Cohaesibacter gelatinilyticus: one gene and its partners. The protein of the gene in region 1 interacts with the protein of each later gene in a pairwise test. Links are inferred from orthologs where the notes say so. Each region holds a gene or a part of one and is shown in the gene's direction. Other genes may lie near its edges. The genes, in order: ybgC, CRO57_RS07200 and secA.

Region 1 (5,318 bases):
ATCATGGAAGCAGCGATTGAAGCCGGTGCCGATGATGTGCAGAGCGATGAAGATGGTCACACCATTTATACAGCGTTTGAAGACATGATCGAAGTTGGTAAAGCTCTGGAAGAAGCTCTCGGTCAGGCTGCTGAATCTCAGAAGGCTATCTGGAAGCCACAGAATGAGATTGATGTGGATGCTGAAAAGGCTGCCACCATCATGAAATTGATGAATGCTCTGGAAGATGATGATGACGTACAGAATGTCTATTCCAACTTCACCATGAGCGAAGAAGTGATTGCGTCTCTCGGTTAAGAGCTAGTACTTCGTTGGAGAATTCAGAACCCCGGCCATCTGGTCGGGGTTTTTTGTTCGGCCATTGGTTTTGTTCTGGTATTGTTCATATTTCTGCGTTAATCAGAATTCATGATGAATCAAGCTGTTCGAATCATTGGGTTTGACCCGGGGCTACGCCGTACCGGCTGGGGAGCCATTGAAATGGTCTCCAATCGCCTTACTTTTGTGGGCTCTGGCCTGATCACTTCCAATAACAAGGATGAGCTGGCGATACGCCTGCTGGATCTGCATACCGGTATCATGAAAGTGCTGGAGCAATATACACCGGACGAGGTCGCGGTAGAGCAGACCTTTGTGAATAAGGATGCTGGCGCGACCCTTAAATTGGGCCAGGCCCGTGCTGTTGCATTGCTGGCACCCGCGCAATTGCATTTGCCGGTGGCAGAATATGCTCCCAACGCGGTGAAGAAGACTGTGGTTGGTGTGGGTCATGCCGACAAGAACCAGGTCCAGACCATGGTGAAAATGCTTCTGCCCAAGGCGACGTTCGATAGCGAAGATGCCGCGGATGCTCTGGCGATTGCCATTTGCCACGCGCATCAGCGCAAGGCAAACAAGCTGAAATTTGCATAGAGCGTGCCCCCGAAAAGTTGCAGCACTTTTCGGATGAGGGCTCGCTGAAGAATGGAAATCAAACCAACTCCAATGACGTAGAAATCGTAAGAATTGGTTTGATTATCAGGAGAGACAGACATGATTGGCAAGCTCAAAGGCCTGATTGATGAATATGCAGACAGCTATGTGCTCGTGGACGTGAATGGCGTCTGCTATGAAGTGCATTGCTCCAACCAGACCTTGCAGGCTTTGCCATCCGTTGGAGAAGCGGCCAGTGTGCTGATTGAAATGCATGTCCGTGAAGATCAGCTGAAGATGTTTGGATTTGCCACCGCTTTGGAGCGTGACTGGTTCCGGCTGCTGACCACAGTGCAGGGTGTGGGGCAGAAAGTGGCGTTGGCGATCCTATCCACATTGAAGATTTCCGAGCTTCAGTCTGCCATTGCCCTACAGGACAAGGCGATGGTGGCGCGTACTCCGGGTGTGGGGCCAAAGGTCGCGCAGCGCATTGTCACTGAATTGAAAGACAAGACGCCGAGCTTGGCGGCGGTTGATAGTGCGGTTTCTGATTTGCAAGCCGATATGGATCAAGCGGCTGCACCAAAAGCGATGGCTGAAGCTGTATCTGCGCTGACCAATCTGGGCTATAGTTCTGTTCAGGCCAGCGCAGCAGTTGCCACCATCATCAAACGTGAAGGCGATGGTACCGGTACTGCGACCTTGATCCGTCTGGCGTTGAAGGAGCTTAGTCAATGATTGAAGATGCGGAGCGTCTTGTTTCTTCTTCCGGTGAGAAAGAAGAGATGGATCGGGCGTTGCGCCCGCAGATGCTGGACGACTTTGTAGGCCAGGCGCAAGCGCGGGCCAACCTCTCCATCTTCATTGAAGCTGCTCGCTCCCGTAAGGAAGCATTGGATCATGTGTTGTTCGTGGGACCTCCGGGCCTCGGTAAGACAACACTTGCGCAGATTGTCTCGCGCGAGTTGGGGGTGAATTTCAAATCCACCTCCGGTCCCGTGATTGCCAAGGCTGGTGATCTGGCGGCGCTATTGACCAATTTGGAAGAGAATGATGTCCTCTTCATTGACGAAATCCATCGTTTGAACCCGGCGGTTGAGGAAATTCTCTATCCTGCTATGGAAGACTTTCAGCTCGATCTGATCATTGGTGAGGGACCAGCTGCTCGTTCGGTGAAGATTGATCTGGCAAAATTCACACTAGTTGCTGCGACGACGCGTCTTGGTCTTTTGACCACGCCACTGCGGGATCGCTTTGGTATTCCGGTGCGGTTGCAATTCTACACTGTTGAAGAGCTGGAATATATCGTCACCCGTGGTGCACGCTTGATGGGTGTGACGATCACAAAGGACGGTGCGATTGAGATCGCCCGCCGTTCTCGTGGTACGCCGCGTATTGCTGGTCGCCTTTTGCGCCGTGTGCGCGATGTGGCCATTGTGCAGGCTGGTGGCGAAATTTCTCGAGAGCTTGCTGATCGTGCGCTGCAGATGCTGGAAGTCGATAATGAGGGATTGGATGCGTTGGATCGACGCTATCTCAATTTGATTGCCACGTCCTTCGGTGGCGGACCGGTTGGTATCGAGACCATTGCTGCTGCTCTCTCGGAGCCACGCGATGCCATCGAAGAGATCATCGAACCATATCTCATTCAGCAGGGTTTCATTCAGCGTACGCCTCGCGGGCGATTGCTGGCTGCCAAGGCCTTTGCCCATTTGGGACTGGCGGTTCCGGATAATGGCAAAGGTGCGCCACAAATGGGATTGTTTGCCGAAGGGATTGATGATGCCTGATCAAAATGCTGGCCCATGGCCGGATTTGGCGGGCCGCAAGACCGAGTTTGGTCATGTTCTGCCGGTACGGGTCTATTATGAAGATACCGATTTTTCCGGCATCGTCTATCACGCCTCCTTTCTTCGTTTCATCGAGCGTGGGCGTTCCGACTATATTCGCATGCTTGGTATTCATCATCACGAACTGGATGAAGGCAGCGAAGATGAACGTGTTGCCTTTGCCGTGCGGCATATGGAGATTGATTATCTCAAACCCGCTCGCATTGATGATCTGCTTGAAGTGGAGACACGGGTTTCTGCCATCAAAGGCGCTCGCATGATCCTTGATCAACGGGTGATGTGTGCGGGTGAGACGCTGTTCACTGCCATGGTGACCGTGGTGGTGATCTCCCGCGATGGTCGTCCGCGACGTATGCCCGCACAATTGAAGGCTGCTTTTGAAGCCGATCAGAGCTGAATTTTCGCCTCATTGCTCATTACAAGCTTTTTGCGAAGCGCCAATTTTTAAAACTCGATCCCTCACGGCGACTCCGATCATTTGAATATGTCCTTTCATATGGGTTCAAGGACATATTCAATTGCCGGGCCTGTGGGGGCGCGCCGGATAGCCGGCGGAGCGCTCAAGACGCTCTCAAAGCCTTTTTCTCACTGCAATTTGATAGGCAAAACGCTTTGGATGAACGCCCTGTTAAGGCTTCATTAACCATAATAATGCCTTTCTCAAATTATGTGTGATCGCGAATTGTCCTAGTTTCGCCAAATTTCCTCGTCAAAAGCTTTGCGGCTTGAACGGGGTATTTGTCGTGTTGGCACCTACGTAGATCCGTTAAGACGAATTTCCTGGCTGAGAAAGGACACAACACATGGAAAATGAGATAGTTCAGACAGCCCTATCGGCTTCGCATGGCGATCTGTCTCTCATCTCCTTGTTTTTGCAGGCGCATATTGTCGTTAAACTGGTGATGATCGGTTTGATGTTGGCGTCTGTTTGGTCCTGGGCCATCATTATCGACAAGGTTTTGCTCTATTATCGCACCCGTCGGCAGATGGATCGTTTCGAGAAAGTATTCTGGTCCGGGCAGTCCTTGGAAGAGCTGTATCAGACACTTTCCGGTCGCCCGAACCATGCCATGGCGGCTTTGTTCGTGGCTGCGATGCGAGAATGGAAGCGCTCGTTTGAAGGGCAGGCCCGCTCCGTTGCTGGGCTTCCGACCCGGATCGAGAAGGTCCTGGATGTTACCTTGGCGCGCGAAGTGGATCGGCTTGAAAAGCGTTTGCTGTTTCTTGCGACCGTTGGATCTGCCGCTCCGTTCGTTGGTCTGTTCGGCACTGTCTGGGGTATCATGAATTCCTTTCAGGGCATTGCTGCTTCCAAATCGACATCTCTGGCCGTTGTGGCACCAGGTATTGCTGAAGCTTTGTTTGCCACCGCAATTGGTCTGCTTGCCGCTATTCCTGCCGTGATTGCCTATAACAAACTGGCCAGCCTCGCTTCACAGCATGCCTTGCGTCTGGAAGGTTTTGCCGATGAGTTTTCGGCCATTCTGTCTCGTTTGATGGATGAAAGGGGCTAAGCCATGGGCATGGGAACACAGGGAACATCCGGTGGTGGGCGCAGACGCGGTGCGAGACGTGCCATTCGTCATCGTCCGGTCGCCGAGATCAACGTCACGCCCCTGGTTGACGTCATGCTGGTGCTTCTGATCATCTTCATGGTCTCTGCTCCAATGATGACGGTGGGCGTGCCTCTGGATCTACCCGAAAGCTCGGCCAAACCTCTGTCCAGTCAGACCGAGCCTTTGACAGTGTCTGTGCAGGCCGATGGGTCGGTACATGTTCAGGATCAGCCTGTCGAAGTAGATCAACTGGTCCAGACCCTTCTGGGTGTGGCCAAGAATGGTTATGAGGAACGGATCTTCGTTCGTGGCGATACCAACGCCAATTATGGTGCCATCATCAAGGTGATGGGTGCCATGAACCGTGCCGGTTTCAAGAAAATTGGTCTTGTCAGCACTGAGGAGCTTCAGTAACCGCGTATGCGTAATGTCGGCTTCATTGCATCTTCTGTTAGCCATGTGCTGGTTTTGGCATGGGGATTGGTCAGCTTGCCTGCACCAAAGACCCATGACGTGACGCCTCTTGAGATTTTGCCTGTGGACTTGGTGACGCTCGCGGATGTCACTGATGTCAAGAAAGGTGACTCAAAAGGCAAGGTGCAGGACAAGATTCAGGAAGAAGTGAAAAAAGCGCCTGAACCTGTCAAGGAAGAGCCGAAAAAGCCTGCGCCAAAGGTTCAACCCAAGGTGCAGGAAACCGAGGCCAAGCCGAAGTCCGAGCCTACGCCAAAGGTTGAGCCAAAGCCGGAACCAGTGAAGAAAGCCGAGTCTGAGCCTGCACCGGTGAAAAAGGCCGAGCCAAAAGTTGAGCCCAAAGTCATCGAGGAAAAGCCGGAAGCGCCAAAAGCCATTGCGGCTTTGCCAAAAATAAAGCCAAAGCCGCCTAAGAAAAAATCACCACCGAAAAAGGTCGCTCAAAAGCAGCCTGCCAAAAAGAAACGTGATTTTGACGCCAATGCTCTGAAGGCTTTGGTGAACAAAGCCGACGAGGCCGCACCAC
Region 2 (5,276 bases), on another replicon or contig:
TAAATTGATGCAGACTTGCTGAAAGTCTTGACTCTTGGTGGCAATCTGGCCAATCAAACCAAACTGCGAGTGTATAACACATCTACTGCGTTCAGTGCAGGACTGGGGCCTTGATATGAATACACTTGAAAACTATTTGCTGGGCAATAGCTGATTAAGGCAAGGATGGAACATATGAGTATTGCATTCACATTCCCTGGGCAGGGAAGCCAGGCCGTAGGCATGGGTAAAGCGTTGGCTGATGAATTCGCTGTGGCGCGGGCTGTCTATGAAGAAGTGGATGATGCTCTGGGCGAGAAATTGTCCGACATTATGTGGAATGGTCCGATCGAAGATCTGACACTGACCCGTAATGCTCAGCCAGCTTTGATGGCTGCTTCCATTGCAGCGTTTCGTGTTCTGGAAGAAAAAGGTCTGGTTCTTGCGGACAAGGTCTCGTTTGTCGCTGGCCACTCTCTTGGTGAATATTCTGCTCTTGCGGCTTCCGGCGCTTTGAGCCTGTCTGATACTGCTCGCTTGCTGCGTACCCGCGGCGATGCCATGCAAAGCGCTGTGCCAGTAGGTGAAGGTGCCATGGCTGCGGTGCTGGGACTGACCATCGAGCAGGTTGGCGAAGTGGCTGAAGCTGCTGCGGAAGGGCAGGTTTGTCAGGTTGCCAATGATAATGCGACCGGTCAGGTTGTGATTTCGGGTGCAAAGGCCGCAATTGAGCGTGCTGCCGATATTGCCAAGGAAAAAGGCGCAAAGCGTGCATTGCTTCTCCCTGTATCCGCGCCTTTCCATTGTGCCTTGATGGCACCAGCTGCTGATGTAATGGCAGAGGCGCTGGCTGGCGTAAGCATCAATAAACCAGTTGTGCCATTGGTTGCCAATGTATTGGCCAGCCCGGTAGACGATCCGGAAGCCATTCATACGCATCTGGTCGAACAGGTGACTGGTATGGTTCGCTGGTCCGAATCTGTTGCGTGGCTGGTGGGGAATGGTGTCGATTGCCTGTTTGAAGTCGGCACCGGCAAAGTCCTGACAGGTTTGGCTCGTCGTATCGCCAAAGGTGTTGCTACCGTCAATGTTGGCGAACCTGGTGATATTGATTCTGCTATGGAAAAGCTGGCTTAAGCACATATATTGAGACGGATTTAAAGTGCGGCTTTTGAAGATGATGAGCTATTGATCTGGCTCATGTCACATTGAAAGCAACGCTGATATCTCCCCGTGAACGGGGAAATGAGGAGATCTTTTATGTTTGATCTGAGTGGTAAAACAGCACTTGTGACCGGTGCATCTGGTGGTATCGGCGAAGCCATTGCTGCTGCATTGCATGCACAGGGCGCAACTGTGGCTCTGTCTGGTACCCGTGTTGAAGTGCTGGAAGCTGTCGCAGAAAAGCTTGGCGGTGAGCGTGTTCATATAACGCCTGCCAACTTGTCCGATCCTGAGTCTGTTGCAGGTCTTGTTGGTCAGGCTGAAGAAGCTATGGGGCAGCTGGATATTCTGGTCAACAATGCCGGCATCACCCGTGATGGTTTGTTCATGCGGATGAAAGATGAAGATTGGGATCAGGTGATCAATGTGAACTTGAGCTCTGCTATGCGCCTGTCTCGGGCAGCTTTGCGCGGTATGATGAAGCGTCGCCATGGTCGAATCATTGGCATCACCTCAATCGTTGGTGTGACTGGTAATCCCGGACAAGGGAATTATGCCGCTGCCAAAGCTGGCATGATCGGCATGACCAAATCACTGGCTCAGGAAGTCGCCAATCGTGGCATCACTGCCAACACGATTGCGCCGGGTTTCATTGCTACCGCGATGACAGACAAGCTGAACGACAAACAGAAAGATGCCATAAATGGCTCCATTCCTGCCGGTCGTATGGGAACACCAGAAGAGATTGCAGCGGCTGCGGTCTATCTGGCTTCCAATGAAGCTGCATATGTGACAGGTCAGACCATGCATGTGAATGGCGGTATGGCAATGATCTGATCATCTGTTCGGAGAATGTCTTGATCCGGCGCGGAATTGTGCAATTTGCGTAGATTTCTCCTGGTTAGGCATCGAATAGATGAGGAAAAGGCGCGAGATGGGATTGGAGATTGCTTTTCCGTGCAATTCCTGATCTTCTCAAGCGCAAGAAAGTGTGTTAACAACCGCGCGAGTTCGGCAGAGGCGGTGGACGTCTTTGTTGGAAATACTCGCGTCAAACGCCAGTCGGCCGTATCCGGTTGCTGGCTGGCGACATGCGAAATCGGGAAAGTGATTGGTGCGGCTCCGGGCCAAAGCAAGCCGTTTTTCCAAACTTTGATGCTGAAGTAAAATTTGAGGAAAGAACATGAGCGATATCGCTGAGCGCGTAAAAAAAATCGTCATCGAACATCTTGGCGTTGATGCTGACAAAGTAACCAACGAAGCTTCTTTCATCGACGATCTGGGTGCTGACTCCCTGGATACTGTTGAGCTGGTTATGGCGTTTGAAGAAGAGTTCGGCACCGAAATTCCTGATGATGCTGCTGAAACCATTCAGACCGTTGGTAATGCAGTTGACTTCCTGACCAAAGCTGCTGGCTAATGGTTGGGTTAACTCACCTTTGATGTGAGTTTCGAAGCATTCAAAAATCCGGGTAAGGCGTGTGCCTTGCCCGGATTTTTGTGTTTTGACCCTGCTGCAGGATCAATGGCACCGGATATGGTCTTGCAAGACTTCAACGAGTCTGAAAAATATAGAGACCAAATGAGATGCTTTTTCCACGGATTTTCGTTGGCAGAGTAAGCTTATGGCTGTGTTGAGACAAAGCAGGCTTGAAGAGCGTGCGCTCAACAGCCATAAAGAGTGAATATTACAGGTAAGACCATCGGAGACAAAAGAATGAGACGAGTTGTCGTTACCGGTTTGGGAATGGTAACACCCTTGGGGAATGGTGTGGACACCACTTGGGCGAACATTCTGGCAGGCAAGAGCGGCGCAAAAACTGTCACTGGTTTTGAGTATGAAGATCTGGCCTGTCACGTGGGTTGCCAATTGCCATTCGGTGATGGGTCCAATGGTACCTTCAATCCCGACGATATCATGCCGAAAAAAGAGCAGCGCAAGATTGATGATTTCATTCTCTATGCGATTGCAGCTGCAGAAGAGGCGTTGGCAGATGCCAACTGGAAACCCGAAAGCTATGAAGATCAGGCTGCATCGGGTGTGCTGATCGGCTCCGGCATTGGTGGTTTATTGGGCATTGAAAAAGGTGCCTATGAGCTGAAAGAAAAGGGGCCACGCAGAATCAGCCCGTTCTTTATTCCGGGCCGTCTGATCAATCTGGCTTCCGGTTATGTCTCTATCCGTAATGGTTTGAAGGGTCCCAACCATTCCGTTGTCACTGCCTGTTCGACCGGAGCGCATGCTATTGGTGATGCTGCCCGACTTGTTGCATTTGGTGATGCCGACGTCATGGTTGCGGGTGGAACAGAATCGCCTATTGGCCGTCTGTCATATGCGGGATTTGCTGCTTGTCGTGCCTTGTCAACCAACTTCAATGACACACCGGAGAAAGCTTCTCGCCCATATGACAAGGATCGAGATGGTTTTGTTATGGGGGAAGGGTCTGGCATCGTGGTGCTGGAAGAATATGAACATGCCAAAGCACGTGGTGCCAAGATCTATGGTGAAGTGATTGGCTATGGTTTGTCAGGAGATGCCCATCATATTACGGCTCCTTCAGAAGATGGTGACGGTGCCTATCGTTGCATGAAAGCGGCGTTGAAACGGGCGGGAATTACACCGGATGAGATTGATTATGTGAATGCGCACGGTACTTCTACTCCTTTGGGAGATGAGATAGAACTTCGTGCAGTAGAGCGTTTGGTTGGAGATGGTGCTGATCGTTTGACCATGTCTTCTACCAAATCGGCGATTGGTCATTTGCTCGGAGCTGCAGGCTCTGCCGAAGCAATCTTCTCGTTACTGGCTATCCGTGACAATATTGTTCCACCAACGTTGAACCTGGATAATCCTTCGGTTGAGACAAAAATTGATCTGGTTCCATACAAAGCCAAGGAGAAGGAAGTCAATGTTGCACTTTCCAACTCATTTGGGTTTGGCGGAACCAACGCTTCTCTTATCTTCAAGGCCGTTGATTGATAGATTTGAATAAGATCGGCACAAGAGATGAAACCGGGATATGTCGAATGAGATCAACCTGGCCAGTCTCTTTTTTGCCATGTTATGCCTTTAGAGCGACGACAGATTAAGTGATCTCGTTTCAGGAATTGTCCTGAGCGAGTGGGATGGGATTGTGATATCAGATTGATAGGAGGGCTGAATCCTTCTTCTCTGATATCCATCATTTTCGAGGCAAGAATGGCTGACGAAACCAAAGACGGTGAGTCAATAAAGGACGAACTGGCTGACAAGAACGATGATGTGAGTGTCAATTCTGAGCAAGATCTGAATGACTCCGAGATAGAGAGTGCCGCTGATAGCAAACCGGATGACGGCGCGACAGAGCCAGATTTAGATCGTGAAGTAACGGCTCTTGAGATCTCAACAGCTCCTTCTCCGATGCTCAAGGCACCCAAAAGTCCGCGTCAGGCCATCGAACCTGAAACTCCCCCCCCGCCACCGGGTCGCTCCAAAGCAGCACGCCATCCTGTTGTGGTGTTCATGAATTTCATGCTGTCTGTTGTATTGCTTATGGTGGTTGGTATTGCCGGCTTGCTGTATTTTGGCAAACAGAGCTTTGATGAAGCAGGACCGCTGGTGAAGGAGCGTACCATTCTGGTGAGCCGTGGTACCGGTCTGGGTACAATTGCCGGTATTCTTGAGCAACAGAATGTCATTTCCAACAAATATATCTTTGAGTATGGGGTGACCCTTTACAAGAAAGATGGAGCGTTGAAAGCCGGGGAATATCTGTTCCGTCCTGGTCTTTCCATGCGTGAGGTTATGAATATTCTGACCTCTGGAAAGTCTATTCTACATTCGCTCACCATTCCCGAAGGCTATACCACTTATCAGACCATGAAAGTGATTGAAGCTCACAAGATTCTGGTTGGTGATATGCCAGCGATGCCTGCTGAGGGAGCTTTGCTTCCAGAGACCTATAAATTTTCTCGTGGTACGAGTCGTGCGGAGATTGTTAAGCGCATGGTAGCAGAGCGAAATCGTGCGGTTGATGAGATTTGGAAACGCCGTGTTTCTGATCTTCCCTTGGCGAACAAGGAAGAGATGGTGACTTTGGCTTCTATTGTTGAGAAAGAGACCGGACAGGCGAGTGAGCGCACCCGTGTTGCCG
Region 3 (5,580 bases), on another replicon or contig:
CACTTATCAAAAAAGCAGTCCTTTTTTACGAACCCAAGTTCGGGAAATGCCTACTTTTTCACGTCAATCTTGGCTTTGGCTTTCAAACCATTCAGGATTTCAGAGAATTTCTGCTCAGCCAGCACGCGACGGATGTTACCTTTTACTTCATCAAAAGCAGGCTTTGGCTTGTCACGAGCGTCTTCAACCAGAACGACATGATAGCCAAATTGGGTCTTGACCGGCGTCTTGGTATATTTGCCTTTTTCCAAAGAGAAAGCTGCCGCTTCGAAAGCAGGAACCATCTGACCCTGACCAAAATAACCGAGATCTCCACCGCGAGGACCGGAAGGGCCGGTAGATTTTTTCTTGGCCAGCTCGGCAAAGTCAGCGCCACCATCCAGCTCCTTGATCACATCAAGAGCTTCTTTTTCTTCCTTCACCAGAATGTGACGAGCCTTGACTTCTTTCTCAGCGGCCTTGGTGCCAACTTCCTTGTCATAGAAAGCTTTCAACTCTGCGTCCGTGATTTTCTCATCGACATTGACGCGGAAAAATTCGTTACGCAACGCGCGATTTTTCAGAAATACCATTTGCCTCTTGAACAAATCACCTTCCTGCAACTTCTGCTTTTCAGCTTCTTCAGCAACCAGTTCCAGATCAATCAGGATTGTCATCAGCGCTTCCTTGCGCTGATCAGGGGTCATCCGCCCCAGACGGCCGCCCAGTTCCTGAGCAATGAAACCCAGTTCCGTGGTGGTGATATCACGTCCATTCACCGATGCAACCACGCTGTCTTTTGTGCTGTCCTGGGCAATTGCTACACCGCTACCGAGCAGAACCAGACTTGTGGTCGCTACGATCAAGGAGCGGGAGATAAAGGTTCGAACCATCTTATTTTCCTATGTTTGTTCACTTTCGCGCGAAAAATCTCTAAAAACTGACACTATAGCTCACCTAGTTGCTTTTCTGGACGTTGACAAGGCTGGAACCCAATCTTATCTGTCAGGCCAATAGTTTGTTGCCAGACCTGTTGACAGTCACAGAACAGACCGGGACGAGAAGATTTATTCCGGCTAGTCTTGCGCTAATTGCATATACACATCTGTTGCAGACAATTGCGGCAGTATCTTGAAGGAAGGACCCTCTCAATGGTCGGTCTTGGAGCCATCGCTCGGAAACTTTTTGGCACGGCAAACGATCGCCGCATCAAGGGCTATCGCCCAAAGGTTGCTGCCATCAATGCTCTGGAAGAAGAATATTCAAAACTCTCTGACGAAGAATTGCGCAACAAGACAGCCGAGTTTCGCCAGCAATTGGCGGATGGTATCAAACTGGAAAGCCTCCTTGTCCCCGCTTTTGCAACCGTCCGTGAAGCCGCCAAACGAACCCTTGGTCAGCGCCATTATGATGTGCAGCTCATGGGGGGCATGGTGCTGAATGATGGTGCCATTTCCGAAATGCGTACCGGTGAGGGCAAAACCCTGGTCGCAACTCTGGCCGCTTACCTCAATGCATTGCCGGGCAAAGGCGTGCATGTGGTGACCGTCAACGACTATTTGGCCAAGCGCGATGGCGAATGGATGAGCCAGGTCTATGGTTTCCTGGGCATGACCACCGGCATCATCATTCACGGCATTGAGGATGATGAGCGCAAGGCAGCCTATGAAGCCGACATCACCTACGGCACAAACAATGAATATGGCTTCGACTATCTTCGTGATAACATGAAATATGATCTGGACCAGATGGTTCAGCGTGGTCATCATTTCGCCATCGTCGATGAGGTCGATTCCATTCTGGTCGATGAAGCCCGTACCCCTCTGATCATCTCCGGTCCATTGGATGACCGATCAGAGATGTATAACACCATAGACGCTTTCATCCCGAAGCTCGAAGAGAGCCATTACGAGATCGATGAGAAGTCCAAATCCGCTACCTTCACCGAAGAAGGCACGGAATTTTTGGAAAATCTGCTGAAAGAAGCAGATATGCTTCAGGGCAATTCGCTCTATGACATCGAGAATGTCACCATAGTTCACCATCTCAATCAGGGTCTGCGCGCACACAAATTGTTTGTGCGTGACAAGGATTACATCGTCAAATCCGGACAGGTCGTCATCATCGACGAATTCACTGGCCGCATGATGGAAGGTCGTCGCTATTCCGAAGGTCTGCATCAGGCATTGGAAGCCAAGGAAGGCCAGCCAATCCAGCCAGAAAACCAGACTCTGGCATCCGTGACCTTCCAGAATTATTTCCGCCTCTATGACAAGCTGTCCGGCATGACCGGCACCGCTCAGACCGAGGCCGAGGAATTGATGGACATCTACAGCCTTGAAGTTGTGGAAGTGCCTACCAATCTGGCCGTTCAACGTCTGGATGATGATGATGAGGTTTATCGCACAACCCGCGAAAAAGACCTGGCACTCGTCGAGCTGATCCGTGATTGTATCGAACGTGGCCAGCCAGCTCTTGTCGGCACAACCTCAATCGAGCGCTCTGAAGAATTGTCTGGCCTGCTGAAAAATGCAAAGCTGGACCATCAGGTCCTGAACGCCCGCTTCCATGAACAGGAAGCTGCGATTGTCGCCCAAGCTGGTGCTCCTGGCGCCATCACCATCGCCACCAACATGGCGGGCCGTGGTACCGATATTCAGCTTGGTGGTAACCTCGACATGCGTATCGCCGAAGAAATTCCAGCGGAGATCGAAGGTGAAGAGCGCGAGAAGAAGATCGATGAGATCAAAGCTGATATCGAAACAAAAAAACAAAAGGCACTGGAAGCCGGCGGCCTATATGTGATTGGTACCGAGCGCCACGAAAGCCGCCGTATCGATAACCAGCTACGTGGTCGTTCCGGTCGTCAGGGTGATCCTGGGCATTCCAAATTCTTCCTGTCACTGGAAGATGACCTGATGCGCATCTTCGGATCCGACAAGATGGATGGCATGCTGCAAAAGCTTGGCCTGAAAGAAGGCGAGGCCATCATCCACCCTTGGATCAACAAGGCACTGGAGAAAGCTCAGAAGAAGGTCGAAGCGCGTAACTTCGACATTCGTAAGAACCTTCTGAAATTCGATGACGTGATGAATGATCAGCGTAAGGTGATCTTCGATCAACGTATCGATCTGATGAAGGATGAAGGCATTGTAGAAGTCGTGGCCGACATGCGCCACGAGATCATCGAAGACATCGTCTCCCAGCATATCCCGGAAAAAGCCTATGCTGAACAATGGGATGTAGATGGTCTGCATGATGAAGTCCAAGATATTCTGAACCTTGATGTTCCTGTGAAAGACTGGGCCAAGGAAGAAGGTATTGCCGATGAGGAAATCATCGAACGCCTGAAAAAAGCCGCCGATGAGCTGGCTGCTTCCAAAGCTGCCAACTTCACACCGGACATCATGCGTCAGGTCGAAAAATCCGTTCTGCTACAAACCCTTGATCATCTGTGGCGCGAGCATCTGGTTGCTCTTGATCACTTGCGCAACGTGATTGGCTTCCGTGGCTATGGTCAGCGTGACCCGCTGCAGGAATACAAGACCGAGAGCTTCGAGTTGTTCCAAGCACTTCTGAGCAATCTGCGCAAAATGGTTACCCAGCAATTGGCCCATGTTGTGTTGCGTGCCGATGAGGAAGCTTTCCCCGAGCAGGAACTACCAGAAATGCACGAGCAGCACCTGAATCCTCTGACCGGCGAAAACGAAATCGCCGAAGAGGACGAGGCAGCAGTAGCCGAGATGATGGGCAAAGTTCCACGCAATGCACCTTGCCCATGTGGCTCTGGCAAAAAGTTCAAGCATTGCCACGGCCGTCTGAGCTAAGCTGCAACATCGCGAATTCCGAAGCCCCGGCTGATCCGTATCAGCTGGGGCTTTTTTATGTCCACTCGCATCAAAAGCAGGCCTAGCCAACACTCACTCTTCAGCTTACGTTAATCTACAACTTCTATTTTTTGATTTTTGTGCCGAGTTGATAAGAGAGTTCCATGACCCCCGATCAGATAGCCCTTTTCTCGCTCTTTGGTGTTGTTTTTGCGATGTTGCTCTGGGGGCGCATTCGCTATGATCTGGTGGCATTTGGCGCGTTGATCATTGCCATCATGACAGGGCTTGTTCCAAAGGATCAGGCTTTCTCCGGCTTCGCACATCCCGCGACCATCATTGTGGCACTGGTGCTCATCATTTCTCGCGGACTGGTTCTATCCGGCGCGGTGGAGAAAATAACATCTCTAGTGGTCGACAAGGATCGCTCGGTTCAAAGTCATGTCACCATTATCGGCGCTGCTGGTGGATTGATGTCCGCCATCATGAATAATGTCGCTGCTCTGGCACTTCTCATGCCCGTCGATATTCAGGCAGCACAAAAATCCAAACGTAGCCCATCCCTGACCCTGATGCCATTGGCCTTTGCCACCATTCTAGGCGGCATGATCACACTGATCGGAACGCCACCTAACATCATCATTGCAGCCTTTCGCGAAAAATCTCTTGGCGAGCCATTTGCCATGTTTGATTTTGCACCGGTTGGTCTGGTGTCCTCCATCGTCGGCATTGCTTTCATCGCGCTTGTTGGCTGGCGATTAATTCCCAATGCTAATAATCGTCGGGACGAGACTGAAGCCCTGTTTGATATCGGCAAATATATCGCAGAGGTCGTTGTTCAGGAGGATAGCCCTGCCAATGGCCAGAGGGTGGAAGAGCTGGACCCATTGGCCGAGGAACATGACATCGCCATCCTCGGCATCATTCGCAATGGTCGCCGGCTTGCTGGCAATGGTCGTCTGACCGAGCTTCGCGCCAATGACATTCTGGTTCTGGAAGCGACACCTGATGCCATCGACAAGTTCGTCGGTGCCGGCAAACTTGGCTATCAGCAAAAGAAAACCGAGACCGCAGCCGCTGGGAAAGGCATGAAGCTGGTGGAATGCGTTGTACCGGATGATGCTCGTATTGCAGGTCGCGCAGCCATGGAATTGCGCCTTCTCAGCCGCAAGAATGTCACCTTGCTTGGAATAGCAAGACAAGGCAAACGCGTTTATCAGCGCGTCAGAAAAGAAAAGATCCAACCAGGCGATGTTCTGCTATTGCTTGGCCGCTCCGGTCAGATGAGTGATGTGGTGAAATGGCTCGGCTGCCTGCCCTTGGCAAGTCGTGGCCTGACCCTCACTCAGCATGGCCGCGCAGGTTTGGCAGCAGGCCTCTTCGCTCTCGCCATTCTGGCGGCAAGTCTTAATCTGATCTATCTACCGATTGCCTTAGCGGGCGTCGTGGCCCTTTATGCTCTGCTTTCCATCGTTCCCGCACGTGATGTTTACGAGTCGGTCGAATGGCCAGTCGTCGTACTTTTGGGATCGATGCTTCCCTTGGGAGCGGCATTGGAAGCCTCAGGCGGCACACAATTGATCGCCCATTCCATTGTTGATCTGACGGAGGGCTATTCACCCATCGTGGTCCTTACCATCCTGATGGTGGTGACGATGAGCCTCTCGGACATCCTGAACAACACAGCGACAGCCGTGGTGGCCGCGCCCATTGCGCTGGAGATCGCCAACAAGCTCAATGTCAACCCAGACGCCTTCCTGATGGCCGTCGCCGT

Evidence for each region.
Region 2: the proteins of ybgC (region 1) and CRO57_RS07200 interact in binary tests that used the Escherichia coli proteins (3 or more experiments, as listed by UniProt). The link is inferred for Cohaesibacter gelatinilyticus from one-to-one orthologs.
Region 3: the proteins of ybgC (region 1) and secA interact in binary tests that used the Escherichia coli proteins (3 or more experiments, as listed by UniProt). The link is inferred for Cohaesibacter gelatinilyticus from one-to-one orthologs.

What each region holds. Positions count from the first base shown.
Region 1 is NZ_OBEL01000006.1:307,578-312,895, reverse strand. Bases 1,426-4,425 are described here. They hold ybgC (tol-pal system-associated acyl-CoA thioesterase), read left to right. Parts: upstream 1,426-2,691; coding sequence 2,692-3,159; downstream 3,160-4,425. Other genes in these bases: tolR (protein TolR), read left to right, coding at 4,280-4,425; tolQ (protein TolQ), read left to right, coding at 3,566-4,276; ruvB (Holliday junction branch migration DNA helicase RuvB), read left to right, coding at 1,647-2,702; ruvA (Holliday junction branch migration protein RuvA), read left to right, coding at 1,426-1,650. In the rest of the region: CRO57_RS21015 (YebC/PmpR family DNA-binding transcriptional regulator), read left to right, coding at 1-297; crossover junction endodeoxyribonuclease RuvC, read left to right, coding at 412-912; more of ruvA, read left to right, coding at 1,033-1,425; more of tolR, read left to right, coding at 4,426-4,732; CRO57_RS20980 (cell envelope biogenesis protein TolA), read left to right, coding at 4,739-5,318.
Region 2 is NZ_OBEL01000001.1:1,624,767-1,630,042, reverse strand. The notes cover bases 987-3,944. They hold CRO57_RS07200 (acyl carrier protein), read left to right. Parts: upstream 987-2,326; coding sequence 2,327-2,563; downstream 2,564-3,944. Other genes in these bases: fabF (beta-ketoacyl-ACP synthase II), read left to right, coding at 2,861-3,944; fabG (3-oxoacyl-[acyl-carrier-protein] reductase), read left to right, coding at 1,240-1,980; fabD (ACP S-malonyltransferase), read left to right, coding at 987-1,116. Also shown: more of fabD, read left to right, coding at 175-986; more of fabF, read left to right, coding at 3,945-4,123; endolytic transglycosylase MltG, read left to right, coding at 4,343-5,276. UniProt on the Escherichia coli protein: Carrier of the growing fatty acid chain in fatty acid biosynthesis.
Region 3 is NZ_OBEL01000005.1:381,399-386,978, reverse strand. What follows is about bases 745-4,006. They hold secA (preprotein translocase subunit SecA), read left to right. Parts: upstream 745-1,130; coding sequence 1,131-3,806; downstream 3,807-4,006. Other genes in these bases: CRO57_RS19415 (SLC13 family permease), read left to right, coding at 3,971-4,006; CRO57_RS25200 (foldase protein PrsA), read right to left, coding at 745-872. Outside these bases: more of CRO57_RS25200, read right to left, coding at 51-744; more of CRO57_RS19415, read left to right, coding at 4,007-5,580. UniProt on the Escherichia coli protein: Required for protein export, interacts with the SecYEG preprotein conducting channel.